One region of the Faecalimonas hominis genome, then DNA from elsewhere that is predicted to be linked to it. Evidence: predicted binding sites of a transcription regulator. Region 1 holds the regulator's gene; the other holds the start of a gene.
What was found. The regulator NrdR, encoded in region 1, represses ribonucleotide reductase genes. The targets are predictions, from matches to a motif close to CACAANATNTTGTG.
Positions count from the first base shown of each region.

Region 1 (15,362 bases):
AAGAAATAAAAGAAGGGGAAGAAATGAGAAAGTTATTAAAATATTTAAGGCATTACAAAAAAGAAAGTATTATTGGCCCGCTGTTCAAATTATTGGAAGCATGTTTTGAATTAACGGTTCCGATTATTATGGCGAGAATGATTGATGTGGGGATAAAAAATCAAAATATGTCATTTGTGTGGAAAATGGGTGGAATTTTAGTTGCTTTTGGTGTGCTTGGACTTGCATGTTCCCTCACTGCCCAATATTTTGCAGCGAAAGCAGCTGTAGGATTTGGAACGGAACTGAGAGAAGACTTCTTCAGGCATATCGGACGCCTTTCCTACCGTGAACTGGATATGGTGGGAAATGCCACGCTTGTGACGAGGATAACAAGTGACATCAATCAGGTACAGTCAGGGGTAAATCTTGTACTCCGATTATTTTTGCGCTCTCCTTTTATTGTGGTGGGAGCGATGGCGATGGCGTTTACCATCAGCGTAAAACTGGCGTTGATTTTTGTTGTGGCAGTGCCGCTTCTTTCCGTAGTCATTTACGGAATTATGATATGGACAATACCGTTATATAGAAAAGTGCAGAAAAGACTGGAAAAGGTTATGCTGATGACGAGAGAAAATCTGTCGGGAGTTCGTGTTGTCAGAGCGTTTCGCATGCAGGAAAGGGAAAAAGAGGAGTTTCGTCAGGAGACGAAAAATCTGATGCATATGCAGATTTTCGTGGGGAAAATATCGGCGCTTTTAAATCCGATAACCTATTTGATTGTAAACGGGGCGACGATTTTAATTGTGTGGTTCGGCGGTCAGGAAGTTTATTACGGTAATCTTTCTCAGGGAGAAATAGTGGCGCTTGTAAATTATATGTCACAGATTCTGCTTGCACTGGTTGCACTGGCAAATTTAATTATCACATTTACAAAAGCGCTCGCATCGGCAGAGCGTATCAATGAAGTGCTTGCGCTGGAGACATCAATTCACGGTGGAGACGGTGTGGCAGAAGAAACGAAAAACGGTGAAATGAAAATTGAATTGGACAAAGTGAGCATGATGTACTACGGAGATAAGGAAGAAGTTCTATCAGATATTACCCTGTCCGTAAAGAGAGGAGAAACAGTTGGTATTATCGGCGGAACCGGATCGGGAAAAACAACGCTTATCAATCTTCTGCCAAGATTTTATGATGTCTTTTCGGGAAGTGTGAAGATAGACGGAAGAGATGTAAAAGAGTATGATTTAACAGCGTTGCGGGAGAAATTTGGCATTGTGCCGCAGAAGGCAGTTTTATTTCACGGGACAATCCGTGACAATATGCTGTTTGGAAATGAAAATGCCTCCGATGAGGAAATCTGGGAGGCTCTTCGCATCGCGCAGGCGGGAAACATAGTGAAAGATAAGGAAAAAGAGTTGGATACCATTGTGCAGGAAGGCGGAAAAAATCTATCCGGCGGTCAGAAACAGCGCCTGACAATAGCGAGGGCATTGGTGAGAAAACCGGAGATACTGATTTTGGACGACAGTACATCGGCGCTTGATTTTGCCACAGATGCAAAGTTGAGAAAAGCGATAGCGAAACATACGGATTCCATGACGGTCTGCATTGTCTCGCAGAGAGTAATGTCTATGATGAAAGCGGACAAGATTTTTGTTTTGGATAAAGGAAAACTTGTGGGCAGCGGAACTCATGGGGAACTGCTGAAAAACTGTGAAGTGTACAGGGAAATCTGTTCTTCTCAACTTTCTAAGGAGGAGGTGTCCGACCATGCGTAAACAATATGACACGATAAAGAAAGTGATTTATCTGCTGAAACCATATTTGCCGATTCTCATCTTATCGCTTGGGTTTGCCGTAGCGACAGTTCTCTGTACGCTGTACGCACCGATTCTTATCGGGCAGGGAGTAGATTTGATTTTAGGAAAAGGAAAAGTAGATTTTCAGGGGATAACGGAGATTTTAATGAAGTTGGCAGCGGTGACAATTCTTACAAGTATAACGCAGTGGCTGATGAATTTGTGTAATAACCGCATCACATATCGGGTTGTGAATGACGTGAGGACAGATGCATTTGAACATTTACAGAAATTGCCCCTAAAATATATTGATTCACATCAGTATGGCGAAATTATAAGCAGGGTTATTACAGATGTGGAACAGTTTTCTGACGGATTGTTGATGGGATTTTCACAGTTATTTACGGGAATAGTGACTATTGTAGGAACACTTATTTTCATGGTGTCCATTCATTTTCAGATTTCACTGATTGTTATTTTGATCACACCGCTTTCTTTCTTTGTGGCAGGTTTTGTGGCAAAGAAAACATATATGATGTTTCGGAAACAATCGGAGGTTAGGGGGGAATTGACTTCCCTCACCGACGAGATTGTGGGAAATCAAAAAATCGTACAGGCATTTGGATATCAGGACAGAGCGATGAAACGCTTCAAGAAAGTGAATGAAGAATTGAAAGACTGTAGTGTAAAAGCTATTTTCTTTTCTTCCATAACAAATCCGACAACCCGATTTATCAACGGACTTGTCTATGCGGGTGTAGGGATTACCGGAGCGATTTTTGCCATTCACGGAAGAATCAGTGTCGGTCAGTTATCAAGTTTCTTAAGTTATGCAAATCAATATACGAAGCCGTTTAATGAGATTTCCGGTGTTGTCACGGAACTGCAAAATGCGTTGGCGTGCGCAAGACGGGTATTTGATTTTATGGAAGAACAGGAAGAAAAAGACGATGCAAAAGAGAAAGAAATATTGGAAAAGGCAGATGGAAATGTGGAATTAAAAGAGGTGTCTTTTTCATATCAGCCTGACAAAGAGTTGCTAAAAAATCTGAATCTCAATGTAAAAGCCGGACAGAAAATTGCCATTGTAGGACCTACGGGGTGTGGCAAGACAACATTGATTAATCTTCTAATGCGTTTCTATGATATAGACAGCGGTAAAATGGTTGTCAGCGGCAGAGATGTAAAGGATATAACAAAGGACAGTCTGCGTGCGAACTATGGAATGGTTCTGCAGGAAACATGGTTAAAGTCATGCAGCATTGCCGATAATATTGCATATGGAAAGCCCGATGCCACAAGAGAAGAAATTGAGCGGGCGGCAAAGAAGGCATTTGCTCACGGGTTCATACAGCGAATGGAAAACGGATACGATACCATTATCACGGAGGAGGGAGGAAATCTTTCTCAGGGGCAGAAGCAGTTAATCTGTATAGCGAGAGTTATGCTGCAGTTACCTTCCATGCTCATCTTAGATGAGGCGACCTCTTCCATAGACACGAGAACGGAAGTAAAAGTACAGGACGCTTTCCGACAGATGATGGAGGGAAGGACAAGTTTTATCGTGGCACACAGACTTTCCACCATACAGGAGGCAGACTGTATTTTGGTGATGCGTGACGGAAATATTATTGAACAGGGAAAACATGAAGAATTATTGCAAAAAGAAGGCTTTTACGCAGAACTGTATAAAAGCCAGTTTCATTAAAGTATCTGACAGGTCAGACGGGTGATGTAATCTTCCTCCTTCTGGAAGGTAAGGCTGTCAAATATACAGTCTTCATAAAAGTAGTCCCCAAGTGAGAGAGAATTGTCCTTCGCAAAACTTAACATTTTTTTATAAGTATTCCCCATTGTCTTCCAATGTCCTCTGTGGTAGGCAACAAGGTAGTCCCCTTCAGGTTTTATCTGATAGGGGATTTTTTTTGGTTTTTCGTCCAATAATTCATAGAAAATGCGGTAGCGGTGAAAAACCCCGTTTTGAATATCGGTCGTATTTTGTCTGTATCCGATGGGATCAAGACTTTTTACCCCATTTTCCTCACAGTAATTAAACAATTCCCCGATTTTTTCTGCCCAAACACGCTCATCGTCCAGTGTCGATTCCGATTGTATCATATATTTTTCAGATTCATGTACAACGGAAACTTTCTCAATATTTGTCTGAAGTAGTGTATCAATATGGCAGCGTTTTTTCTCTATCCAGTTTTTCATGTGTGTCAATTTTTTAATCTGCTTATCAATAAGCTGACTTTCTTTCTGAAAAAGTTCCAAAAGATGATGAGGACTTCGGCTGTTCATATATGTTTTGATTTCTTCCAAAGGCATATTCAGTTCTCGCAGAATTTGAATGACATCAAACGCTTCCAACTGTTCTAATGAATAAAAACGATAACCGTTTTCTGCCTTTATGTCGGGAGAAAAAAGCTGAATCTTATCGTAGTAAAAGAGAGTATGTTTTGTCACTCCCGTCAGTTTTGCAAATTCCCCTGTTGTTAAATATCTGTTTGAATTCATGTTAGCCTCCTCTTGACTATAGACTTACTCTATAGTTTATCATAGTATGCGTGATGCGTAAATATATATGGAAAAGGGGGACATAGTATGTCAAATTCAATTTCAAAGGAGTTTAAATTCTTTTCGCTCCTTCGTTTTGCATTTCCGACTATGGTTATGATGGTATTTATGTCACTATATACAATCGTGGACGGAATTTTTATTTCAAGGCTGGTGGGGACAGACGCTCTTTCGGCGACGAATATCGTCTATCCTGCGATTAGTTTATTGATTGCCATAGGAGTTATGCTGGCAACGGGAGGAAGTGCCATTATTGCGAAAAAATTAGGAGAAAAGAAAGAAAAAGAAGCGTGTGAGGATTTTTCTTTTCTTGTTTTGGCAGCAGTTGTCATCGGAATTATTTTTATGGTTTTTGGAAATCTGTTTATCAATCCGATTGTGCGCCTGCTCGGAGCGACGGACGTTCTTATGGATTACTGTGTAGGATATTTGAGTGTCTGTCTGTTTTTAGCGCCTGCCTGTATACTGCAGTTAGTGTTTCAGACGTTCTTTGTGACGGCGGGGAAACCTGTCTTGGGACTTGCCCTCACAATAAGCGGTGGGATTGCAAACATGATTTTGGATTATGTGTTTATGGGCGTATTTCATATGGGAGTAGAAGGAGCGGCGCTTGCCACGGGGATCGGACAGTTAATTCCGGCTTTGGCAGGTATAATATATTTTCTTTTTGTCCGTCATTCACTCTATTTAGTGAAACCGAAAATAAGATGGTCTGTCTTGGCGGAAAGTTCTTTTAACGGTTCATCAGAAATGGTGACAAACCTTTCAGGGGCAATCGTAACCTTCCTATATAACATTATGATGTTGAAGTTAGTCGGAGAAGCGGGTGTTGCCGCGATTACCATTGTTCTGTACGGGCAGTTTTTATTTAATGCGCTGTACATGGGATTTTCGATGGGCGTTGCTCCTGTTATCAGTTACAACTACGGCAGCGGAAATCAGAGACTGTTAAAGAGGATTTTTAAAATCTGCGTTGGGTTTATCGCGATTTCCTCCATTATTGTGACTGTATTTGCTCTGGTAATGTCACCGGTCATCGTGGAGATTTTCACTCCGGTAGGAACGGAGACATATGCACTTGCCAAGACGGGATTTTTCCTGTTTTCTTTAAACTTTGTTTTTGCGGGAATCAATATTTTTTCTTCTTCTATGTTTACCGCATTTTCGGACGGAAAAACTTCTGCGATTATTTCTTTTGTCCGCACATTTGTTTTGATAGTGATAAATATTCTTGTACTTCCTACGTTAATTGGAGTAAACGGAGTGTGGCTTTCCGTACCTCTTGCGGAATTTATGAGCGTATTTTTGTCAGGGTATTTCTTTATCAGGAAGAAAGGAAAATACAATTATATGTAGATAGCATTTGCCTATTGACAAATGAAAAAGAAAAGCGTATTGTATTAGCATACTAATACAATAGGAAAGGGGAGGGAAAGATGATTGAGATTAAAAACCTTACCAAAGTATTTAAACTAAACAAAAAACAAATGAAAGAATCAAAGACGAAGAGCAATACAAAAGTTGCGGTGGATAATTTAAGCCTGACTGCAAATAACGGAGAAATCTACGGTCTGTTGGGACCAAACGGTGCAGGAAAGACAACGACGCTCAGATGTATTGCAACAATCATAAGAGCGACAGATGGGGAAATTTATGTGGCGGGACACGAAGTACAGAAAGAGGCGGAGGCTGTCCGCAACAGTATCGGTTTTCTGACAAGCGACATTAAACTGGATCCTCAGTTTTCACCGGACTATATGTTTGATTTTTTTGGAAGATTACATAATGTGCCAAAAGATGTACTGCGGGAGAGAAAAGAGGAACTGTTTACTTATTTTGGTATCAAGGATTTTGCTCATAAGCAGATTAAAGAATTGTCAACAGGTATGAAACAGAAAGCAGCCATCGCGGTTAGCTTAGTACATGATCCGGAAATTGTTATTTTCGACGAGCCGACAAACGGACTGGACATTGTGACGGCGAGAAGTGTTACGGATTATTTGAAGAAATTAAGAGACGAGGGAAAACTCGTTATTGTTTCCACCCATATTATGTCGGAGGCGGAGAAACTCTGTGACAGGATCGGGGTTATCATCGACGGAAAGAAAGTGGCAGAGGGAACCCTTGCCGAATTATTGGAAAGAACACATACAGATGATTTGGAAGATGCTTTCTTTGAACTGTATAAGGCGAGAAAGGGGGAAGCATAAATGAGTGGAATAAAAGAAATTTTCAAAAAAGAGATTGTCCGTGTATTTAAGGACAAAAAAATGGTATTTTCCGTATTCATTCTTCCGGTTGCCGCAATGCTCGGTGTACTGTATTTAATGGGAAATATTATGAGCAATATGCAGGACGACATTGAAGCGCATAAGTCCAAAGTATATATACAAAATGAACCGGCAGGATTTCAGGCATTTTGTGAGAGTGCAAAACTGGATATGCAAGTGGAAAATTCGGGGAATATAACAGAGAAACAGGAAAAGAAAATCAAACAGGAATTGAAAGACGGGAAGGCAGACTTGTTTATCGTATTCCCGGAAGGATTTGAAGAGGACATTAAAAACTATAAAAATGGGGACAAAGTTCCGCAGGTAACTGTCTACCACAATCCATCGGAGGAGTATTCTCAGGCAGCATACAACAAAATCGGAGTGCAGACGCTTGAGGCATACAGACAGACATTACTGAATGAAAGAGTTGGAGACATGAGCCGTATTTCCATTTTTACGGTAAATGCCGACACAAAAGAGACGATTATTCAGGACGACAATAAGGCGGGAGCGAAAGCGCTTGGAACAATGCTTCCATATCTTTTAACTCTTCTTTTATTCGCCGGAGCAATGTCAATCGGAACGGATATGATTGCAGGGGAGAAAGAAAGAGGAACGATGGCAAGCCTTTTGGTTACTCCGATAAAAAGAAGTTCGATTATTTTTGGAAAAGTGTTCGCCCTGATGGTAATATCAGGAATATCTGCAGTTGTTTCCGTTGTGGGAATGGTTGTAAGTATGCCGATTATTCAGGATCAGATGATGGGCGGAGCGACACAGGGAATGGATATGAAATGGAGTACGCAGCAGATTATTATGCTGGCAGTATTGATTATTGCACTGGCATTTCTGTATGCAACGATTATTGCTCTCGTATCCGTATTTGCAAAGACAATTAAGGAAGCAAACTCGTTTGTTATGCCGGTGTACATGATAGTTCTTGTAGTTGGATTACTGACAATGTACACGACAAAAGATCCGACAATGTCTTCATATTTTATTCCGTTCTATAACAGCGCCATTACACTGCAGGGTATTCTTACGCAGGAAGTGACAATGGTACAGTATGGAATCACCCTCGCCATTACATTGGGTGCAGGACTTGTTCTGACAGGTGTAATTGCAAAAGCATTTGAAAGCGAAAAAGTAATGTCAGCATAAGATTTATGATAGGCCGCATATACTACTAATAATATCAATAAGATAGGACGGTAGTGTATGCGGCTTTGTGAATTAAGAGAGAAAGAAGTGATTAATTCATGTGATTGTAAACGGCTTGGCTGTGTGGTGGATTTGGAAATTAATTTGTGTACCGGAAATGTAGAGGCAATTATTATTCCCGGACCGGGGCGGATATGCGGTTTTCTCGGCAATGACTCGGAGTATGTAATTCCGTTTGAATGTATTAAAAAAATAGGGGAAGACATTATTTTGGTGGAGATAAAAGAAGAAAAATTTCTGAAAAACTGTAAATATTGACAAGTTTCAGACGAACTTATATACTAGAGAAAACGAGTGAAAAGAGGGAAGAGAAATGAAATGCCCATATTGTAATCATGCGGATACAAGAGTTATCGATTCAAGACCGGCGGAGGACGGAACTTCTATTAGAAGAAGGCGTTCATGTGATGAGTGTGGCAAACGTTTTACCACATATGAGAAGATAGAGACCATTCCGCTTATCATTATTAAGAAAGACAATAATAGAGAACAGTATGATCGTTCAAAAATAGAGGCGGGCGTTCTTCGTGCCTGCTACAAACGTCCGGTTTCAGCGGAGGAGATACAGAAAACAATTGATGCTGTTGAGACGGAGATTTTTAAAAGAGAGGAGAAAGAAATTTCCAGCACGGTTATCGGAGAGATTGTTATGGAGAAACTGAAAGAATTAGATGCAGTTGCCTATGTAAGATTTGCTTCGGTATATCGTGAGTTCAAAGACGTGAACACATTCATGGCTGAGTTAAAGAAAATATTGGATAAATAAAAAAAGCGGGACAGTTTCCCGCTTCTTTCTATATTATGACAGTTTTTCCAGTATCGTATTTACGATTTCATTTGCCACATCATCTTTCGACATGACGTCAAGAGAACGCTCGCTGTCTTTTGTGATGAGAGTGACGATATTGGTATCCGTACCGAAACCTGCGCCGCTCTGTTTTAAATTGTTTGCAACAATCATATCTGCGTTCTTCTTTTCCAGTTTTCGTCTGGAGTTTTCCAGCATATTTTCGGTTTCCATTGAAAATCCGCATATAAATTGATTTTCTTTTTTGTTTTGTCCTAAATATTGCAGAATGTCATCTGTCCGTTCCAGTGGAATAGAAAGTTCGCTGTCCGATTTCTTCATTTTTTCTTCTGAAACCGTAATAGGGCGATAGTCTGCAACTGCAGCGGATTTGATAATAATATCCTGTGTTTTGGCGTGGCTGCATACAGTGTCAAACATCTCCTTTGCGGATACGACAGGGATAACGTGAACAAACGGTGGAGGGTCAATACTTGTCGGTCCGGTAACTAAAGTCACTTCCGCTCCACGCAGCATACAGTTTCTTGCGAGAGCATATCCCATTTTTCCCGTAGAGTGATTAGTGATATAGCGGACCGGGTCAATCGCTTCGCGGGTCGGACCGGCAGTGATGAGAACACGTTTGCCCTTCATATCTTTTTCAAATGCGATTTCTTTTAAAATATACTGCAGTAATACTTCAGGGGAAGGCATTTTCCCCTGTCCGATGTCTTCACAGGCAAGGAAACCGGTGTCTGCTTCGATGATTTCGAATCCATAGTGCTGCAATTTCTTCAAATTATCCTGCACGATGGGATTGCAGTACATATTTGTGTTCATCGCAGGGGAAACGATTTTTTTGCATCTGCACGCAAGAACGGTCGTGGTGAGCATATCGTCCGCAATGCCGTTTGCCATTTTGCCGATCACGTTGGCAGTTGCAGGGGCAATCAGAACAACGTCCGCACGCTTGGCGATGGAAACGTGTTCCACCTTATGCTGAAAATTGCGGTCAAATGTATCAATCAGACATTTATTTTTTGTTAGTGTCTCAAAAGCAATCGGGTGAATAAAATTTGTTGCATTCTCCGTCATAATTACTTGTACATCACAATGAAGTTTGACGAGCATGCTTGCCAGATTTGCGATTTTATATGCGGCAATCCCACCGGTTACGCCTAGAACAACGGTTTTTCCTTTTAACATAACGTACCTCCGTAATTTTTTCTATGTACGATTGTAGCATAATTTTGAAATGAACGCCAATGCTTTCAATGGAAAAATGGAAAACAAATATTGCGATAAAGAAATTAGCGTGCTATAATTACGCGGTATTGTATTGTATCTCGCAATGAGAATAATAACAAGGAGGAGAAAAAAATGAATAACACAACGAACGGCAGTAAGCCAAACACACAGGTAAAAGGAATGGTTCAGGTTGCACTTTTCGCAGCACTGATTATCATTATGGCTTTTACCCCATTTCTGGGATATATCCCGCTCGGATTTACGAGAGCGACGATTATCCACATACCCGTCATTATAGGTGCTTTGATACTCGGACCGAGAAAAGGAGCGATTTTAGGATTTGTATTCGGACTGACAAGTCTTATCAATAATACGATGAATCCGACAGCGACTTCTTTTGTATTCTCACCATTTTATTCACTGGGAGAAATTCACGGAGGAATCGGGAGCATTATTATCTGTTTTTTACCAAGAATTTTAGTAGGAATCATTCCATATTATGTATATCGGTTTATGACAAAGATAACAGAAAAATGGAAATCGTCCATGATTTTTTCGCTCGGCGTTTGCGGAGTGATAGGTTCACTGACAAATACACTGTTAGTGATGAATCTTATTTTTGTCTTTTTTAAAGATGCCTACGCAATGGCGAATGGTGTGGCGTCAAATGCGGTATATGGATTTATTCTGTCTGTTATAGGGATAAACGGAGTGCCGGAAGCGATTGTTGCAGGAGTGCTTGTTGCTTTTGTGGGCAGAGTATTATTGAAATCAAGAAGTGTGATAGGTTAGGGAGAAGACAATGATTTTAGCAATAGATATTGGAAATACAAATATCGTAATCGGTTGTTGCGATAGGGAAAAAATTTATTTTGTGGAGCGTTTATCGACAAATAATACAAAGACTGAGTTGGAGTATGCAATCAGTTTTAAAAATGTTTTGGAGTTATATCATATCAATCCAAAGGAAATTGAGGGGGGAATTATTTCGTCCGTTGTTCCGCCGATAACGAATATTGTTCGTGCTTCAGCGGAAAAAGTATTGGGAAAATCGGTGAAAATCGTAGGACCGGGAGTGAAAACCGGACTGAATATTTTGATGGACAACCCTGCTCAGGTAGGAAGTGACAGGATTGTAAATGCTGTGGCGGCAATCAATGAATATACGGCCCCTCTTATCATTATTGATATGGGTACGGCGACTACATTTTGTGTCGTAGATGAGAAGAAAAATTATATCGGAGGAATGATCCTGCCGGGAGTTCGCATCTCTCTTGACGCTCTTACGGCGGGAACTTCACAACTTTCCCGCATCAGTATTGAAGCGCCGAAAAAGATTATCGGAAAGAATACGATAGACTGTATGAAGAGCGGAATTATCAATGGAAATGCGGCGTGCATTGACGGTATGATTTCCCGCATTAACAGGGAATTGGGGCAGGAGGCAACCGTTATTGCAACGGGAGGTCTGGCAAAGAAAATTGTTCCTCACTGCGAGCAGAAGATTTGTATAGACGATGAACTTTTATTAAAGGGACTCCGTTTAATTTATGAAAAAAATAAGTAGTGGTATCGTATGAGAAATTATAAAATGATAATTGCCTATGACGGCACAAAATATCAGGGGTGGCAGAGACAATCGGGTACACCGATGACGATTCAGGGTATTATAGAGAAGACGATAGGGGAAGTTGTCGGTTATCCGGTGGAGATAGACGGTTCGGGGAGGACGGACGGCGGTGTCCATGCAGGCGGGCAGGTGGCGAACGTAAGACTTTCCGGAAAAGTGGAAGAGGCAGTATTTCAAGAGAAGTTAAATGAAAAATTGCCGGAGGATATCCGCATTTGCCATGTGGAACTTGTTCTGAACCGTTTTCACAGTCGCTTAGATGCAGTGGCAAAAACATATGAATATGTAGTGGATATGAGAGAGAAAGCCGACGTTTTTACAAGGAAGTACTGTTATCACTACACAAAACCGCTGGAGCCGGAAAAAATGCGGAAAGCGGCAGCGCTGCTAATTGGAAAACACGATTTCTCTGCTTTTACCGATAAAAAAGATGAGAAATCCGCTGTCAGGGAATTGTATGATATACAGATAGAAACATATAGGCAAAAGTTATATTTCCGTTTTTATGGAAATGGATTTATGTATCATCAGGTGCGCATTTTTGTTGGGACACTTCTGGAGGCTGGAGCAGGCGAACGAAGTGTGGAGAGTGTATTGGAAGCATTAAAATCAAAAAAGAGGGTAAATGCGGGATTTTTAGCCCCTGCACACGCTCTTACGCTGAAAGAAGTAGAATATAAAGTTAAGGAGTCGTTAAAATGAAACTTATATCATGGAATGTAAACGGGATACGCGCCTGCGTACAGAAAGGATTTTTGGATTTCTTTCATCAGGCAGACGCAGATATATTTTGTATACAGGAAAGCAAGATGCAGGAAGGACAACTGCAATTAGAGTTAGAAGGGTATCACCAATATTGGAATTATGCTGAGAAAAAAGGATACTCGGGTACTGCTGTTTTCACAAAGGAAGAACCTCTTTCTGTCACTTATGGAATGGGAATTGAGAAACATGACAAAGAGGGAAGGCTGATTACACTGGAATTTCCGGAATTTTACTTTGCGACAGTATACACACCGAATTCGCAAAACGAATTGGCGCGTTTAGATTACCGCATGCAGTGGGAGACGGACTTTTTGGCGTATATGAAGAAACTGGAAGAGAAGAAACCGGTTATTTTCTGCGGTGACTTAAATGTTGCCCACAGGGAAATTGATTTGAAGAACCCAAAAACAAATCGCAAAAATGCAGGATTTACCGATGAGGAGAGAGGAAAATTCGGAGAACTTTTAGATGCCGGATTTATAGATACATTCCGTTACTTTTATCCGGATATGGAAGGTATATATTCATGGTGGTCATATCGGTTTAGGGCGAGAGAGAAGAATGCGGGGTGGAGAATCGACTATTTTTGTGTGTCGGAAAGTCTGCGTGAAAGACTTGCAGATGCGAAAATATTAACAGATATATTCGGTTCGGATCACTGTCCTGTTGAGTTGGATCTAAAATAGGAGGGCATTATGAAGATAAAAGCGAAAGACACGATTGCCATTGTAGTCGATTATCAGGAAAGACTTATGCCGGTCATGTATGAGAAAGAAGCGTTGCTGAAAAATACAGCCATTCTCTTAAATGGACTGAAGGAACTCGGAGTTCCGATTGCAGTTACTCAGCAGTACACAAAAGGACTTGGACCGACCGTAAAGGAGATTGAAAATGTACTCGGAGAATACGAGCCTTTGGAGAAGATAGCCTTCAGTTCATTTGATGCGGTCAAAGAAGCGATAAAAGGGAAAAAATTTGTGATTGTATGTGGAATAGAGGCGCATATATGCGTATTGCAGACATTACTTGATTTAAAAGAAAACGGATACATTCCGGTTTTGGTGGAAGACTGTCTGTCTTCCCGCACGTTACACAACAAACAGATTGCTCTTGAGAGGGCAAAACAGGAGGGCGTTATCTTAACAACGTATGAATCCATACTGTTTGAATTATTGGAAAAGGCGGGAACAGAAACTTTTAAGAAAATACAGGCGTTAATAAAATAGGTGAAAGCATCGTGGCTTTCACCTGTTTTCATTTATCTACCAGCCTCCGTCCATGCCGATGACCTGTCCGGTCATATAGTCGTGTCCGGTCGCAATGTCAAATGTAAGACGGGCAACTTCCCCGGGAAGCCCGAATCGTCCCGCAGGGATTTCTTCTTCCAGAGCGAGACGTTCCGTTGCGTCTAACTGCTTATTCATCACCGTATCAATGGCACCGCAGGCGATGGCGTTGACCTGAATGTTGCTTGGAGCCAGTTCTTTGGCAAGCGCCTTTGTAAATCCGTGTAATCCTGATTTTGCAGCGGAGTAGGCGACTTCGCAGGACGCTCCCACACTGCCCCATATAGAAGAAATCTGTATAATCTTTCCGGATTTCTGCGAAACCATGTGTGGAATCACCTCTTTTGCACAGTAAAAGGCGGAGGAGAGATTTGTCTGCAGCAGCGTATTCCACTCCGCATTTGTCATATCCGTAAGAAGGCCGATGTAGGAGATACCCGCATTGTTAATTAAAATGTCAATTCCATTACAGTGCCGTCTTATGTGCGCAAACATGTCGGCAACATCATCTGGGTTTCCGACGTCACCTACGGCAAGGTGACATTCTCCCATGTGCATTGCGTCAATTTCTTCTTTTACTTTTTCTAAATCAGAAACCGAACGGGTACAGTTTATAAAGACACGGAATCCTTTCTCGGCAAAGAGAAGGGCAATGGCTTTTCCGATGCCTCGAGATGCCCCGGTAACAAGTACATTTCTTTTATCCATATGTTTATTTCCTCCATATATTATCTCTCGATATTATACATGAAAAAAAGGAAGAATCAAAGGAAAATCCTTTTTACACGAATGGAAAAGTGGTATGATAAAACTATAATTGTACAATAGAAAGGGTAATGTCTATGGTAGAAAAAGCAATCCGATTTGCAACGAAAGCACATGAAGGTCAGTTTAGAAAAGGGACGGACAGGCCGTACATTGTTCACCCACTTGAAGTGGGGAAGATTTTATCGGAGATGACTGCCGATGAGGAAGTAATTGCGGCGGGAATTTTACACGATACAATCGAGGACTGTAAAGAAGTGACGGAAGAGATATTAAGACAGGAGTTTGGGGAAAGAATTACAACGATGGTATTGCATGAAAGCGAGGATAAGACAAAAAGCTGGAAAGAAAGAAAAAGTGCAACAATTGAGAAACTGAAAACAGCGCCATTGGAAGTGCAATATGTTGGACTTGCGGACAAACTGTCAAACATAAGAGATATTGACAGAGATTATCCTATATATAAAGAAGAACTTTGGAACCGCTTTCGCATGAAAGATAAGCAGATAATCGGCTGGTATTATAAAGAAATCCAAAAATCCCTTCAAAGTTTAAAAGGGATTCCGCAATATGAGGAATACTGCAGATTGGTGGAGAGAAATTTCGGGTAATCAATGATTGGGTTGATTATCTTTTGTTCTTGCGATAAAATAGTAATGTTAATTTGAGACAGAGGAGAAAACATCAGATGAGAAAAAGAATATTGATGATTGGAACAGGGGGAACGATTGCGTCAAAACAGACGGAAAACGGATTGAAACCGGGATTGTCCTCAGAGGATATTTTGTCCTATATTCCACAGGTAGAACAGGTATGTGAAGTAAGGACAATGCAGGTTTGCAATATAGACAGCACAAACGTAACTCCTGAGCATTGGACAATATTGTCTAAGACGATAGAGGAACAGTATGACAAATACGACGGATTTGTTATCTGTCATGGGACCGATACGCTGGCATATACCGCTTCGGCGCTCTCCTATATGATTCAGCATTCGAGAAAGCCGATTGTAATTACAGGGGCGCA
Region 1 is NZ_BAAHSH010000040.1:18,829-34,190, reverse strand. It holds gene ACYQ35_RS07760 (ABC transporter ATP-binding protein) at 24-1,763, shown strand; gene ACYQ35_RS07755 (ABC transporter ATP-binding protein) at 1,756-3,492, shown strand; gene ACYQ35_RS07750 (MerR family transcriptional regulator) at 3,489-4,301, opposite strand; gene ACYQ35_RS07745 (MATE family efflux transporter) at 4,389-5,717, shown strand; gene ACYQ35_RS07740 (ABC transporter ATP-binding protein) at 5,798-6,571, shown strand; gene ACYQ35_RS07735 (ABC transporter permease) at 6,572-7,795, shown strand; gene ACYQ35_RS07730 (PRC-barrel domain-containing protein) at 7,853-8,113, shown strand; gene nrdR (transcriptional regulator NrdR) at 8,169-8,621, shown strand; gene coaBC (bifunctional phosphopantothenoylcysteine decarboxylase/phosphopantothenate--cysteine ligase CoaBC) at 8,655-9,848, opposite strand; gene ACYQ35_RS07715 (ECF transporter S component) at 10,023-10,682, shown strand; gene ACYQ35_RS07710 (type III pantothenate kinase) at 10,693-11,457, shown strand; gene truA (tRNA pseudouridine(38-40) synthase TruA) at 11,467-12,222, shown strand; gene xth (exodeoxyribonuclease III) at 12,219-12,971, shown strand; gene ACYQ35_RS07695 (isochorismatase family protein) at 12,981-13,511, shown strand; gene ymfI (elongation factor P 5-aminopentanone reductase) at 13,548-14,279, opposite strand; gene ACYQ35_RS07685 (HD domain-containing protein) at 14,414-14,947, shown strand; gene ACYQ35_RS07680 (asparaginase) at 15,025-15,362, shown strand, end outside.

Region 2 (15,362 bases), on a different contig from region 1:
GTCATAAGTAAGATACACTTCATTTACATAACGTTTCAGCAGGGAAGCATGTCCCACTGTGAGCGCCGTTCCCAGTGATGCAACCGCATTCGTAAATCCTGCCTGATGCAGTGCTATCACGTCCATATATCCCTCACAAATAAGGAAATACGGCTTTCTTGATGTTCTTGCCCGGTTCAGTCCGTATAAATTGCGGCTCTTGTCAAAAACAATCGTCTCCGGTGAATTCAGATATTTCGGTTTTGCATCTCCCATAACCCGTCCGCCAAAACCAATTACCCTGTTATTCACGTCCATAATCGGAAACATAACTCTGTTCCAAAATTTATCATATGCGCCTTTTCGTTCGTCAGCGCTGATCAGTCCGGCTTTCAAAAGCAGTTCGTCACCATATCCCTTCATCTTCAGGTATCTGTACAAATCGTCACTGTATTTGTTAGCATACCCTAGTCCAAAAGCCACGATCGTCTCCTCACTCAGCCCTCTGTTTTTCAAATAAGCGTACGCAGTCTTTCCACCCTCCGCTTTCAGTTGTGCGTAAAAGTACTTCGCCGCCAGTTTATTTATCTCTAAAATAGTCAGTTTTAAATCTGCTTTTTCCTTCGCCTCTTTTGAATATTCCACCTCGGGCAAATCAATTCCCGCCCTCTCGGCAAGAAATTTCAATGCCTCCACAAATGAATAATTCTCATATTCCATAATGAAAGTAAACACGTTCCCGCCTGCCCCACAGCCAAAACAGTAATACATCTGTTTCTCTCTGCTGACTGAAAATGACGGAGACTTCTCATTATGAAACGGACAAAGTCCAAAGTAGGAACTTCCTTTTTTCTGAAGTTTTACATATCCGGAGATGACATCTACAATATCATTCCTCATTCTCACTTCCTCTACTAATTCTTCCGAATAATACATGGAATACCTCCTGTATATAAAAGTCTTTATGATTTATGCTCCCATATTTATATATTCGACAAAAGTTTCTTATTTCCTTTTAATTTTTCCACGATTCCGGAATAAAAAATTCCTGAAATTTCTTTACCGCATATGCGTCAGTCATTCCCGCAATAAAATCACACACGTTCTGTTCTTTTGTACTCTTTCCCTCATCAATTCTCTGTAAATATTTCTCCGGAAGTTTATCCATATGGCAAATATAATACCCATACAGATTTTTAATCATTTCTACCGCTTTGCTTTCCTCACTTTTTGCTGCCGGATTAAAATATACATGCTCAAACATAAATTTTCTCAACCCTGCCGTCGCTTTTTCTATATCCTCCGACATTTTAATGTAAGGTTTATCCATACTGTTGATAATTACATTATGTATCATTGTATTGAGGCGCATTCGTGTTGTCTCACCAAGTATTTCCCGATATTCTTCCGGAATATCCTCCGGTTTCAGAACCCCTCCCCGAATGGCATCATCAATGTCATGATTGATATATGCTATCTTATCGGAGAGTCTTACGATTTCTCCTTCCAGTGTGGACGGCCTGCCGCTTGTTTTGTGATTTAAAATACCGTCCCGCACTTCCCATGTCAGATTTAATCCCTGTCCCTGCTTTTCAAGGCATTCCACAACACGTACACTTTGTTCGTTATGTTTAAATCCATGCGGACACACTTCATTTAATGCTCTCTCCCCGGCGTGTCCGAAAGGCGTATGTCCCAAATCATGCCCTAAAGCAATAGCCTCAACCAAATCTTCATTCAGCCGCAGGGCTTTTGCAATCGTTCTGGCATTTTGGGAAACTTCCAGTGTATGTGTCAGCCTTGTCCGATAATGATCGCCTTTGGGCAACAGAAATACCTGTGTTTTCTGCTTCAGCCTGCGAAACGCCTTACAATGCAAAATTCTGTCTCTGTCCCGCTGAAACACCGGACGCACGTCACACTGTTCCTCTTCTCTTTCTCTTCCTTTTGACCGGCTGCTCAACGTGGCAAAAGGACTTAAATATTCTAATTCTCTTAATTCTAACTGCTCCCGTATCGTCATAAACCGTCCCTCAACTTCCTGTAGAAACAATTTTCAGTGTCTTATTATATAATATTCTGTACTTTACTCTCATTTCCTTTTTTTCGTCAAATTTTTTGACTAACTTTTTATATTTGGCTGCATATAATAAATTATAATGATAGTTTTAGGAGGTCTTTATGACAGAACGGGAATCCTACACAATAAAATCCATTGAACTTCACTTATTTTTAGGCCGGATAATTCTAAAGCAAATTTCTGCTTTATCTCCTGCGGAAGATTATAATGCACTGTCTTCTTTTGAAAAAAAATATAAAACACTCTTATCTAAAACTGCGCAGGCCGGAAACTGCCTGTTTTCCTCTGAAATTTCTTTGGATTGTTCTCAGGAAATAAAATACATAAACCAAGACGTTCTTCTTTTGCTGCAAAAACTAATCTGTGTTTTGGAAAACGTATCCCTTCCCGTATTGGAATGGGAAATACATTTCTACAGACAATGTCTCTTTTGTTTAGAAACCGAAAGTACTCATGCACTTTCCCGCTATTGGATAAAACAGATATGTAAATCAGAATTCTCATAAATTTGTCATACGCAAAAATAGAAACATATTTCTATGTTTCTATCTTCATTCTCCTGCAGGAGATGGGACTTGAACCCACACAAGCGCATTGCTTACAAGATCCTTAGTCTTGCTCGTCTGCCAGTTCCGACACTCCTGCACACCTTATATCATTTTCTCTCCGAAAATAATATTACTATATTTCAATATATTTGTCAACAACTTTTTAAAACTTTTTTTGAACTATTCAGTCATATTGGATTTTCCCATGACTGAATAGTTTTATTGTTTAATTAGTTTGCTTTTTTAGCTAATTCTGCTAATGTAGCGAATCCTGCTGCATCATTGATAGCCATGTCTGCTAAGATTTTTCTGTTCATTTCTACGCCTGCAACTTTTAATCCGTGCATAAATTTGCTGTATGATAAACCATTCATTCTTGCTGCTGCGTTGATACGTGCAATCCATAACTGTCTCATCTGACGTTTGCGCTGTTTTCTTCCGGCATATGCAGATGTCAATGCTCTCATTACTGACTGTTTTGCTACTCTATACTGTTTACTTCTGGCTCCTCTGTAACCTTTAGCCAGTTTTAATGTTCTGTTATGTTTCTTCTTAGCGTTCATTCCGCCTTTAATTCTTGCCATTTCTTAGTCCTCCTTCAATCTTATCTAAATCTTATAGATATGGTAATACTTTCTTCATATTCTTTACGTTGCTGGCATCTGTAATAGTTGCCTGTCTAAGATTTCTTTTTCTCTTTGTAGATTTCTTAGTTAAGATATGGCTTTTATAAGCTTTATTTCTTTTTAATTTCCCTGTTGCTGTTTTTTTGAAGCGCTTTGCAGCGGCTCTATTTGTTTTAATTTTTGGCATAATAAACTTCCTCCTTAATGTTTACTGTGGATTTTTAATCCGTTTTTATTTTATGTTTAACGTTTTTCCGTTAAAACCATGCTCATGCTTCTTCCTTCTAACTTTGGCTGTTTTTCAACAGAAGCAACATCTTTCAGCATCTCCGCAAAATCATCTAAGATATGTTTGCTTGTCTGAACGTGTGCCATTTCTCTTCCTCGAAAACGTAATGTTACTTTTACCTTATTACCTTTTTCGATAAATTTCTTTGCGTTATTGACCTTTGTATTCAAATCATTTGATTCAATATTCGGTGACAGACGTACCTCTTTCACATCAACAGTTTTCTGTTTTTTCTTTGCTTCCTTTTCTTTTCTTGCCAACTCATATCTGTATTTACCGTAATCGATAATCTTACAAACCGGCGGCTTTGCTGTTGGAGCAATTTTAACCAAGTCCAAATCTGCTTCCTGTGCGAGTTTCATCGCCTCTCTTGAAGACATAATTCCTAACTGTTCTCCATCTTCTCCTATCAGACGTATCTCTTTGTCTCTGATTTGTTCGTTAATCATTAAATCGCTAATTGTCTTGCACCTCCATCATAAATATAAAACCTCTTGAACGCAAAAAAATGAATAGCACAAACTATCCACCTGAATATTACATAATATACTTTTCTTTTCTAAAGGAAAATGCTATAATTATGCTCAATATCAAACCGTTAGTCACCTGCTCGTGCTAAGGTGAGAGTGGATACTCTACTTTATTTTTTGCTTTCCGCTCTTATTAATCTATCACAATCTTATCGCACTGTCAACAATTTTTTTCTTTTTATTTTTTTATTGATTTTATACTGTTCTTGTGCAATAATCATAAACAATATTTTAAAGGAAGAGGAGGGTTTTATTATGTCACAACGTAGTAGTTTTTCAAGTAAAATCGGATTTGTACTTGCCGCAGCAGGTTCAGCAGTAGGTCTGGGGAACATTTGGCGCTTCCCATATCTTGCTGCACAGTATGGGGGTGGAACTTTTCTGCTTGTATATCTCATTCTCGCCGTCACTTTCGGATTCACTTTAATGATCGCAGAGATAGCCATCGGACGTAAAACAGGACTCAGTGCCATAGGTGCTTTCAGGAAACTGGACAGCCGTTTTGGATTTTTGGGTATTCTCGCCGCAATTATTCCAATTATTATCTTTCCATATTATAGTGTAATCGGTGGTTGGGTAATTAAATATTTTGCCGTATTCATTTCAGGCAACGGTGCGAAAGCGGCAACTGATACTTATTTTAACGAATTTATTTCTTCCACGGCAGAACCTATCGGCTGGTTCTTTCTCTTTATCGCCTTTACCGCCGTTGTAGTTTTACTCGGTGTACAGAAAGGAATTGAAACAGTCAGTAAGTTTATGATGCCTGTTCTTGTCCTTCTTTCCGTAGGTATTGCCCTTTACGGACTGACTGTGGACGGCGCTATGGAAGGATTGATTTATTATCTGAAGCCAAGTTTTGAGAACTTTTCCATCAAAACAGTGTTGGCTGCAATGGGACAACTTTTCTATTCCATGTCGCTTGCAATGGGAATTATGGTAACTTACGGTTCTTACATGAAGAAAGACAATAATTTGGAATCTTCCGTACGACAGATTGAAATCTTTGACACAGGCATTGCCTTTCTTGCAGGTCTTATGATTATTCCAGGAGTATTTGCTTTCTCAGGAGGAACTGCAGAAAGTCTTAATCAGGGACCGGGACTTATGTTTGTCACTCTCCCAAAAGTATTTGACAGTATGCCGATGGGCGATGTTATCGGAACATTATTCTTCCTGCTTGTATTTTTTGCAGCGCTGACATCTGCCATCTCTTTGATGGAGACCATTGTATCTATCCTGCGTGATAAATTCCACTGGAAGAGAAAATTCACCTGCGGTGTTGTCACCATCATTGCGCTTCTTATGGGACTTCCGTCCTCACTTGGATTCGGTATGTGGTCACACATCAAATTTATTGGTCTCTCCATTTTGGATACATTTGACTTTATCAGCAACAGTGTATTAATGCCGATTCTTGCATTTTTCACCTGCATTTTTGTCGGCTTTGTAATCAAACCAAAAACAATTGCCGATGAAGTAAAAATAGGAAACACACAATTCAAAGGAGAAAGGTTATTCTCCGTTATGATTAAATGGATTGCACCTGTATGCCTTATTGCGATTTTGGTCAGTTCCATTCTCAATGCTTTAGGAATTATTGTATTATAATAAGAAAAGGGGCTGTGAAAAAACTTTCGTTTTTTCACACGCCCTTTTCTTTGTCTTTATCTTTCACTTCCCATAAAGAATACTGCAACTACTCCCGCTCCCGTATGGCTGCCGATTACAGAACCGATTCCATTGACGATAATATTTTCAATACCGAATCTCTCACGTATCTGCTCTTCCACATATTTCGCATCTTCAATACAGTCTCCGTGGGTTATCATCACTACATCATTCTCGTATCCCTGCATCTGCTTCTCCATTTTGTCTAAAAGTGTAAGCAAAGATTTCTTTCTTCCACGTTCTTTTCCAATAACAACTAATTTTCCTTCGTTGTCCATATGAATAATCGGCTTAATTTTAACCATAGTCCCTAAAACTGCTGTTGTCTTAGAAATTCTTCCGCCCCGATGTAAATGATTAAGGTCATCTACAGTAACATTGTGACAGATATGCAGTTTATTAGCCTCTACCCACTCTGCTATCTCATCAAGGTTTTTCCCTTGTTCTTTTAGTTGAAGTGTCTTATAGAGAAGAAGCCCTTCGCCCATAGACGCGCACAAACTATCAATGGTAACAATCTTTGTTTCAGGATAATCTTCCATCAAATCTTCTGCTGCCATTCGCACACTGTTATAACTTCCGCTTAACCCTGACGAAAAGCCCAGATATAAAATTTCTTTTCCTTCTTTTACAACAGGCTCTAACGCTTTTCTCGCCTCCTCAGGATTAATCTGTGAAGTTGTCGGAAGAGAGCCGTTTGTTATCTTTTCAAAAAACTCCTCATGGGATAACCCGTCTAAGTCTTTATAAGTAACCCCGTCCATAACATAAGATAAGGAAATAGTTAAAACATGATTTTCCTCTAAAAATGCTTTTGGTAAATCTACTGTACTATCCGTTGCAATAATAAATTCTTTCATGGTTGATACCTCCTGTCTATATAGGTTTATCATACCATTTTTTTCTCATCAGGAAAACACTTTAATTTAATTTTACGTTTAAATAATTTCGCCCTGACAGCGTTTTGTTGCAGGAAACTGAGAGAATAACAATCACACAACCGATGACAAATCCTATCCAGTTAAACCATGCAGTGAGAACGAGCAATATCAATCGCATAAACTTCAACGCATACCCCAATTCAAAGTTTGGCTGCGTATAATTTGCCACCGCCACAAAGGCCATGTACAGCATCACTTCGCTGTTGAACCAGCCGGATTTCACAGAAAATTCCCCCATAACGATACCCGCTATCACACTCAGCGGCGTACTTAACATACCCGGCGTGTTCATTGCAGCCAGCCTAAGTCCGTCGATGGCAAGTTCAAGAAGCAATAACTGATATAATAGCGGAATATTCTGCACGTCTCGTATAAGGACAAACTCAAACATTTTAGGAAGCCACTGTGGATTCTGCATAAATAAAAGGAACAGCGGCGTGACAAATACCGTAGCGACAGTGATAATGGCTCTGGAAACTTTCAAATATACATTTGTCACGGTCGGAAAATAATAATCGTTCGCTTCCTCTATCATATCAAAAATCGAGGTTGGCAGAATCATCGCTGACGGAGAGTTGTCTACCAAAAGGACGACTTTTCCCTCCAACAGACAGGCAGATGCCGTATCCGGTCTTTCTGTAAATTTGAATTTTGGAAAGGGATTAAACCATTTCCGTTTGAATAACTGTTCCGCCAGACTTTGCTGGTTCATTCTGAGAGCGTCCACTTTAATCTCGTTCAGCCTGTTTGTCAGATTTTTTAACAGTTCCTTATCCACTCTGTCTTCCATATATGCAACGACCACATCTGTTCTGGAACTGTCCCCTATGTCCATCATCTGCATAATCAGATGCGGATCTCGAATTCTTCTTCTCATCAAAGCAGTATTAAATACGATTGTTTCCACGAAACCATCTCTTGAGCCTCTAAGAGACTTATCTTTATCCGGTTCTTCCACACTTCTCGCCGGATATGTGCGGCAGTCAATGGCAAGACAGGCAGAGTACCCTTCTATAAAAAAGCATGACACTCCCGACAACACATTTCTCAATATTTCATCAAACTCGGTCAACACGTCCACTTCCACATAGGGAATAAATTTTTGAGAAAATGTAGTTGCGTCCTCCGGCATATCATATTTGTTTACTCCTAAAAATGATGTCATTAATTTCTGCATTGTATCGTCCTTGGTGAACCCGTCTATAAAATAGAAGGAACTTTTTTTCTCACCAATGACAATGTCTCTTCTAATCAAATCAAAACTTTCATCTACAGGTAAAACCTGATTCATATATTCCACATTCTCAGAAAGTGAAGAACTCACTTTTCTTGTTGTCATTTTTTCTACCATATTTCCCCTCCGTTTTTTCTTCTTAAATTATCATGTCCGAAACATAGTAGAAATATACAAGAAAAGACACGGCATTTCTGCCATGTCTTCTCTATAGAGGATTATCAAAAAAACTATTTTGTTGTACTGCCAAGTCCACCGTTTCTGACGTTTGTAACATCATCATCGAACGTAATTCCATATTCCACGAAAATCCCCTGCATAAATCCTGTGTCTTTCAGAATTTCTGCCGTCTTCTCTTCGTTGGAATCATTTGTTAATTTCACGAAAATATGTCCTTCATTATCTGAATAGAAATAGTCACTGTCAATAATACCAACCGTGTTATTTAGCTGCAGGCGGTACTTAAATCCGAGACTGCTTCTTGGGTAACATTTGAGAACCCAGTTTTCTTCCATTTCCACACGAATTCCTGTAGGAATCTTTATTGTTTCTCCCGGTTTTAACACAACTGTAACCGGCGCGTAAAAATCATATCCGGCCGAGCCTGAAGTCGCTCTTTTCGGCAATCTTATTCCGTCATAAATCTCTTTTATTTTACCGTCTTCAATTTTCCCAAATGTATCCGTCCAGCCTTCCTTGAACTGCTCATAACTTACTTTATGAAATTTTGCTATTCTTTTCATCTTCTCTTCCCGCCTTAGTCATGTAATACTACTTTTCCTTTTTTCAATGTTTCCTGCACATCGATTACTCTCTGATTGGAACTTCCCTTCCAATGTAAATTGGCATCTTTTTTATCACATTCAAATTCCCCGTCAACAAGCACATCAATATAGCGCATGAGTTCCATATCTTTTATGCTCTCCCAAACAGAGCCTGTGTAAAGCCAAATTGTTTTATGTGGAAATTTTTCTCGAATTTCTTTTGCCAAATCCGCTATTTCGTAAATATTATTGATATGCAGCGGATCACCACCGCTGAAGGTAACTCCATTGATATAACTTTTGCTTAATTCCGCAAACAATTCTTCTTTTGCAGCGGAATCAAATTCCAGTCCTCCGTTAGCGTCCCATGTAATCGGATTGTGACACTCTTTGCAGCAATGACTGCAGCCTGACACCCACAAAACTACACGCAATCCGTCACCATTTAGCATATCATCTTTAGTTATATTGTGATACCGCATTTACATACTCTTCCTTTCTGCGATTTCAGCCATTTTAGCGTCATTTAAACGCGTATCTCCTTTTACTCGTGAATAAGAAAGGTATCCATTCATTCTGTCGATTTTAGTAAGGTTTGTACTTCCGCATTTTGGGCATGTATCCATGGAAAGTTCTTCATGTCCACAGTCATCACAGTAAGATAACGACAGGTTTACGCCTTCGTAAAATCCCATCTCCATCGCTCTTCTTACCAGCGCTTTAATCGCCTCTACATTATAATTAATCGGATATTTTACATATTGAATTTTCCCACCGTTACACAAATCCCAAAAACGTGCTTCCAAGTCCTGTTTCTCAATCGGTGTAATGTCTTCCGTTACATGGCAGTGGAAACTGTTGCTTACATATTCGCGGTCAGAAACATTTTCTACAATACCATATTTTTTACGGAACTGCTGTACCTGAACACCACATAAATTTTCTGCCGGTGTTCCGTAAATCGCATATAAGTGTCCGTCTTCTTTCTTAAATTCATTTACACGCTTGTTGATATATTCCAATGTCTTAATTGCAAACTCTCCGTCTTCCACTAAAGATTTCTTATTGTGAAGTTGCTGCAATTCATTAATTGCCGTGATTCCAAAGGAAGCAGTTGCTGATTTTAATAACGGTTTGATTTTATCGTACAACCCCAAATTACCGCCGTAAAATCCGCCTTCGCAGTATGCCAATGGGTTTGTAGATGCTTTCATCTCTCCCAAGTATTCATAAGTACGGATATGGAGTTGACGGATAAGTTCCAAATAATAGTCAAGCACTTCAAAGAAGTCTCTGTTTTCCTGTTTTGCCTTTGCATAAATCATTGGAAGATGAAGACTTACTGCACCGATATTAAATCTTCCCACAAATACAGGTTTATCATTTTCATCAGCCGGATTCATTCCGCCTTTTTCATACCACGGTGATAAAAACGCACGACAGCCCATTGGACTGACAATCTTTCCATATCGTTTATACATGCTTGGAACATATCCTTTTCCTGTCAGGCTTAACCAGTCAGGATACATTGTTTTTCTTGAACACTCAATTCCTGCCTCGAAAACATCTTCCAGTGGTTTTCCCGGACCATGTAGATTTTCATCATATAGGAACACAATTTTAGGGAACAATACCGGTTTTTTATGCCCTTCTTTTCCCTGCCCATTCTTACGCACTTCCAACATTTTAATTGTTGCCAGTTTACCGTAGATACTTGTGTTTGTACCTGAAGTCACCGTAATAAACGGATAGTCGCCACGGCTTGAAGATACTGAGTTGAACTTGTATTCCCAGCCTTGGAATCCCTGTTCCATTTCCTTTTCCAAATCCGCCCATGCCACTTCATGTGCTTTTTCTTCAGAAAGGCCCAAGTTTTTATATTTTTCCAACAATGCCTTATGAGATTTTTCCGCAAACGGTTCTAATATGTCATCGACACTCGGAACAGTGAATCCGCCATATTGCTGGCTCGCAGCACTTAAAACGATGTCTCCGATAACGTCAAACGCCGTATCCAAAGATTTCGGCTCGTTATACCAGAGATTTCCCATCTCAAATCCGCCTGTCAATACATTTTTCACATCGAACAGGCAGCAGTTCATCGTATCTCTTCTCGCCGACATATCATGAATGTAAATATAACCTTCTCTGATTGCCTGTATCTCCTCAACCGTAAGGAAAAACTTCTTGTACAATTCTTTATTCAATTCGTTGAAAATCAAACTTCTCTTTGTAGATACAAGCGCACTGTCCGTATTACTGTTTTCCTTGTCCCCAATGTACATAATAGACTGACTTTTCTTGTAAACTTCATCTAACATCTGCACAAAATCCTGTTTGTAGTTTCTGTAATCCCGATAACTTTTTGCCACTACAGGATTAACCTTCTCTAAAGCACCTTCCACAACATTGTGCATCTGGGCAATACGAATTTCTTCCACACCCATCTTCTGTACTTCTTCCTCAACAAATTTACAAATGAAGTCCAAGTCTTCTTCCGTAAATTTAATTAATGCACGGTACGCTGATTTGTTGACCGCAACAATCACCTTCTGTACATTAAAATCTTCCTTTGTTCCGTCTTTCTTGATTACTTTTATCATGAACTCTCTCCTTTCTTAATTGTCTATATATTCTATATTTAGTATTATCTTTTTTGCATAATCACTATATCTTGTTCGACTGTGCATTATCTATACTACCACTCCAATCCCCTACCGTCAATAAATTCCACAGGAAAATAATGTACAAAAATTCCCTCTTTCTTCTTTCATAATTTTGGTTAAAAAAATAGGCTGCCTGTACTTGACAACCTATTTTCCTTATTATTCAACCGCCGGTCTTCCCATATATACCGCTGCAACTAACGAAACCAACGGTACTGTCAAAATTACACCTAACGATCCTGATATTCCCTGTATAATCTCTATTCCCATTTCGTAAGAATTCATCATCTGCAAAAACGGCATATCATACGCATAAAAAGTCATAAGCGTACTTAAAGAGCCGCCCGTAAATGCTAAAATCAATGTGTTGGACATTGTTCCCATCATATCTCCGCCAATTTTAATTCCACTTTTAAATAACTGCTGTCTCGTAAGATTTGGGTTGTGAAAATGAAGTTCCTCAATCGTTGTAGATATTGACATCGCCACGTCCATAACCGCTCCCAAAGACGCAATCAAAATTCCCGAAAACAAAAGTCCTCCTATCTGTAATTTACTATTTTGCCCTATATATAGTAATGTTTCAATATCGCTCACATTATGCCCTGTTATATGCCCTAACTTTCCAAATAGGTTTGCAAAAATTCCGGCAATTACAACACCGCCTACCGTTCCGACAATCGCACACAACGTCTTTTTAGAAAATCCTCCTATAAAGTACATTGTGACCAGCGTGGTTAGAATCGTCACCACAACTGCACTGAAAAACGGTGAAAATCCTAAATACATCATAGGTAAATATAAGTACAAAATGCAGACAAAAGTAAAAATCAACCCCAAGGCAGATGTAACCCCTTTTCCTCTTCCAATCAAAACAAGCGCAAGAAGAAATACTCCTATCATCGCAAATAGAATTGTTGTGCGATTATAATTGTACACGCTGGCACTAATTTTTCCATTATATTCGCTAATCTGTACAACAACAGACGTCCCCACTTTACAGTCCGCTCCATAGAGATAACTGTCAATATTGGTCGCCTCTACAACTTCTCCTTTAAATTCCCCGCTTTTTAAACGCACCTTGATTTTCTGCGTTCCCTGTTGACTTCCGTCTTCATTTCGGTTTTCTGAAACAATCTCCACCACTTCCGCTTTTTCAAACTGATTTCCATTTTCTTCAATTAGTTGCTTTTTTTCTATCTTCTGATTGAACACAAATAAAAACAGGAGAAATAACAAAATTGCTTCCCATACACAAAAATGTTTGCATTTTTCTTTTCTGCTTAATTTTCCGAATGCTGATATACCTTTTTTCACAATCTCCTCCATATGTCAGACAGGACAGATACCTCTGTCCTGTCTACTCTTAATTATTTATTTTTTCTTTTCACCAACACCGCAACTGCCAATGACACAAACCCTGCTGCCCCTAACAGTCCAATTGGTTGAGTATCTCCTGTTTTCACTGTATTTCCCGGTTTTGCAGAAGTACCGTTTCCGGAAGCACCTGTATCCGGCGTGCTGCTTTCCGGGTTCTGTGAACCGATAGGTTTTTCTTCCTTGTCTTTCTGATTTGCACTCTGAGCAAATTTTGTTCTTTCATCAGCAAGTTTTGCACTTAACTGCGTCCATTCTGTTTTGGTAATCTTTGTTTCATCTGCCTGAACTTTCAATTCGCCCAAAACTTTTTTGAATGTGTCTACTGTTTCCTGCGCATATTCACCTTTTTTGTTTCCTATCGTTGCATTCGACAGTTCTTTTTCTGCTTCTGCAAACTGATTTACAAGTTCAGCAAACTCTGTAGTTGTCACAATTTCTTCTTTTGCATATGTAAGATTTGCATACGCTTTTGTAATCATCTCCGCTGAGACAGGAACATTTGTATCATTTTCATACAAAGTTTTATCTAACAAAGTAGAATACCCTTTTTTCAGCACTTTGTTATTGGACGTATCCCCGTAACCATTTTGCGCATATGCGTAATAATTTACAGGATCTTCCGCCGTGTTATATTTTCTGACCAATTCGCCTGTTGCTTTGCTGTCATCTCTCGTATCTAATATAGTATCAACATTTTTTAACGCATCTTGCACTCTTACTTTTGAACCGCTTGTCATCACGCTTAAGTCCAATTTCTCTGCCGCATCTTTTTCTTCAATGATAGAAGTGGCTCCATTGTTCTTTTGAATTGTCACGTCGTTTGCGTATTTATTTCCTTCATAATCATATGTTTTTAATGTCAATTTATCTGCCGAAACATCAATTGTTGAAAATGTCGGAATCGGTGTGTTGGAACGTTCTGCCAGATAGTATTGTTTTGTCGTATTTAATGTATAAAATTTACTTCCGGTTGCAGAACCTGCAGCAATATATAAAGTTCCCTCAGGATTAACCGCATTGCTTGCACCTTCTCCCACGCCTTCTGTATCGATTACTTTTCCATCTAAAATCTGATAAGTACGGGCATAAGAATGATCATGTCCTGTCAGACAGACGTCCACATCAAACTCGTCCATTAAAGGTGCAAATAAAATTCTTAAATTTGCCCCATCTACATCAGAGTGTGGCGAACCGGAACCGTAAATATCATGGTGGAACATTACAATTTTCCATTTAGCATCTTTATGGCTTTCATCTGCCTGCGCCATAAGTTGACGATGTTCTTCCATATTACGATCATTACTGTTTAACACAATATAAAGTGCATCTCCATAACTATAGTAATAATCTCCGCCCGACTCTGTGCTTCCAAGTTCTGACGCATTTGGGTTGTTATAGTGGTATGAATAATCGTCACCTTTTGACTCATGATTTCCGATTGTCGTTGAAACCGGTACACTTCTCAAAACTTCCGGGTACAAATATCCTGCATATTCCTGTTCTCTAATCGTATAGTTATCATCAGAATAATCAATCTGATCTCCTGCCGATAAGATAAAACTTGCATTTCGAGCAATCCCGCTCTCTCCTAATGCACAATTCAAAGTTTTATTCCATGAGTAAGTATTAACCGCAATGTCTGTATCTTCCTCTGTTCCCTGTCCATTGCTTCCAGACGCTCCAATCTGTGGATCACCCACTAAAACTGCCTGATATTGACTAAACGAATGTGTCTGGTACTTATTTGTACCACTCCAATTTTGTCCGTCTATGGAACACTGATAGTAGTATGTTGTATTTTCCTGCAAATAATTTTCTACGGATACTTTATTGCTTGACGTATATGTTTTAAATAAGTTATTCTTTTGAATCGACTCCGCTGTCCCTGTAAATGTTTTTGCCTGAGTCATATCCTGATTTACAGAAATACGAATCTGAGGAACTCCTTTTTCTTCTGAATACCATGCAAAATTCAAACTTCTCTCATCTTTCCCCGGTGTCAGCACTACTTTTCCCGAATCCATTTCTCCGCTTTCCTGTTGATTCCATTTCGTGTTATACCATGTCTGATAATCCTGTGTCGCTGTTAACCCACTGTTTAATTTATTTGTTCCATCTCCCTGCCCGTACTCTCCAAATGCCTGTACCTGTGTATTTCCAATCATGGAAACCGTTGTCACTACTGCTAACGATAATAACATTTTCTTTTTTGATTTTTGTTTCATTATTTTTCTCCTTTTTGACTTTTGCTTTCACGTCTTGCAGGTTTCATTATTATCACTTTTTTCTTTGATTTCAATACACTTTACAGAGGCTTAACAATGTTTTACACAGCCTTTTCCTTCTTCAAGCACAACTTTTAAATACCGCTTACATAATTTACTTTTTATTAATATTAATTAAATAATAAATGAAAGGTGTTTATAAAATGGAGATTGACAAAATACCTCAATGGATATTGGCTTTAGAACAGGAAGACGCTACCTTTTTGAAGAACTTTGTTTTGAAGTCAGGTTCCTTAAAAGAAATCGCAAAAATATATGGCGTTACTTATCCTACGGTACGATTACGATTAGATAAGTTAATTCAGAAAATTGAAGTGTCAGACCAAAAGGAAGAAGAACCCTTTACAACATTTGTGAAAGGTCTTGCAG
Region 2 is NZ_BAAHSH010000058.1:1,735-17,096, reverse strand. It holds gene dnaG (DNA primase) at 1-915, opposite strand, end outside; gene ACYQ35_RS10355 (deoxyguanosinetriphosphate triphosphohydrolase) at 995-2,002, opposite strand; tRNA gene ACYQ35_RS10350 (tRNA-Leu) at 2,620-2,704, opposite strand; gene rplT (50S ribosomal protein L20) at 2,838-3,191, opposite strand; gene rpmI (50S ribosomal protein L35) at 3,223-3,420, opposite strand; gene infC (translation initiation factor IF-3) at 3,477-3,971, opposite strand; gene ACYQ35_RS10330 (sodium-dependent transporter) at 4,308-5,663, shown strand; gene ACYQ35_RS10325 (DegV family protein) at 5,720-6,583, opposite strand; gene ACYQ35_RS10320 (spore germination protein) at 6,645-8,015, opposite strand; gene ACYQ35_RS10315 (dUTP diphosphatase) at 8,129-8,641, opposite strand; gene nrdG (anaerobic ribonucleoside-triphosphate reductase activating protein) at 8,656-9,144, opposite strand; gene nrdD (anaerobic ribonucleoside-triphosphate reductase) at 9,145-11,265, opposite strand; gene ACYQ35_RS10300 (YibE/F family protein) at 11,488-12,645, opposite strand; gene ACYQ35_RS10295 (purple acid phosphatase family protein) at 12,699-14,933, opposite strand; gene ACYQ35_RS10290 (DUF2089 family protein) at 15,137-15,362, shown strand, end outside.
Region 2: a site for NrdR is predicted at 11,328-11,341, ahead of nrdD (anaerobic ribonucleoside-triphosphate reductase). Genes of this name have one in related genera too.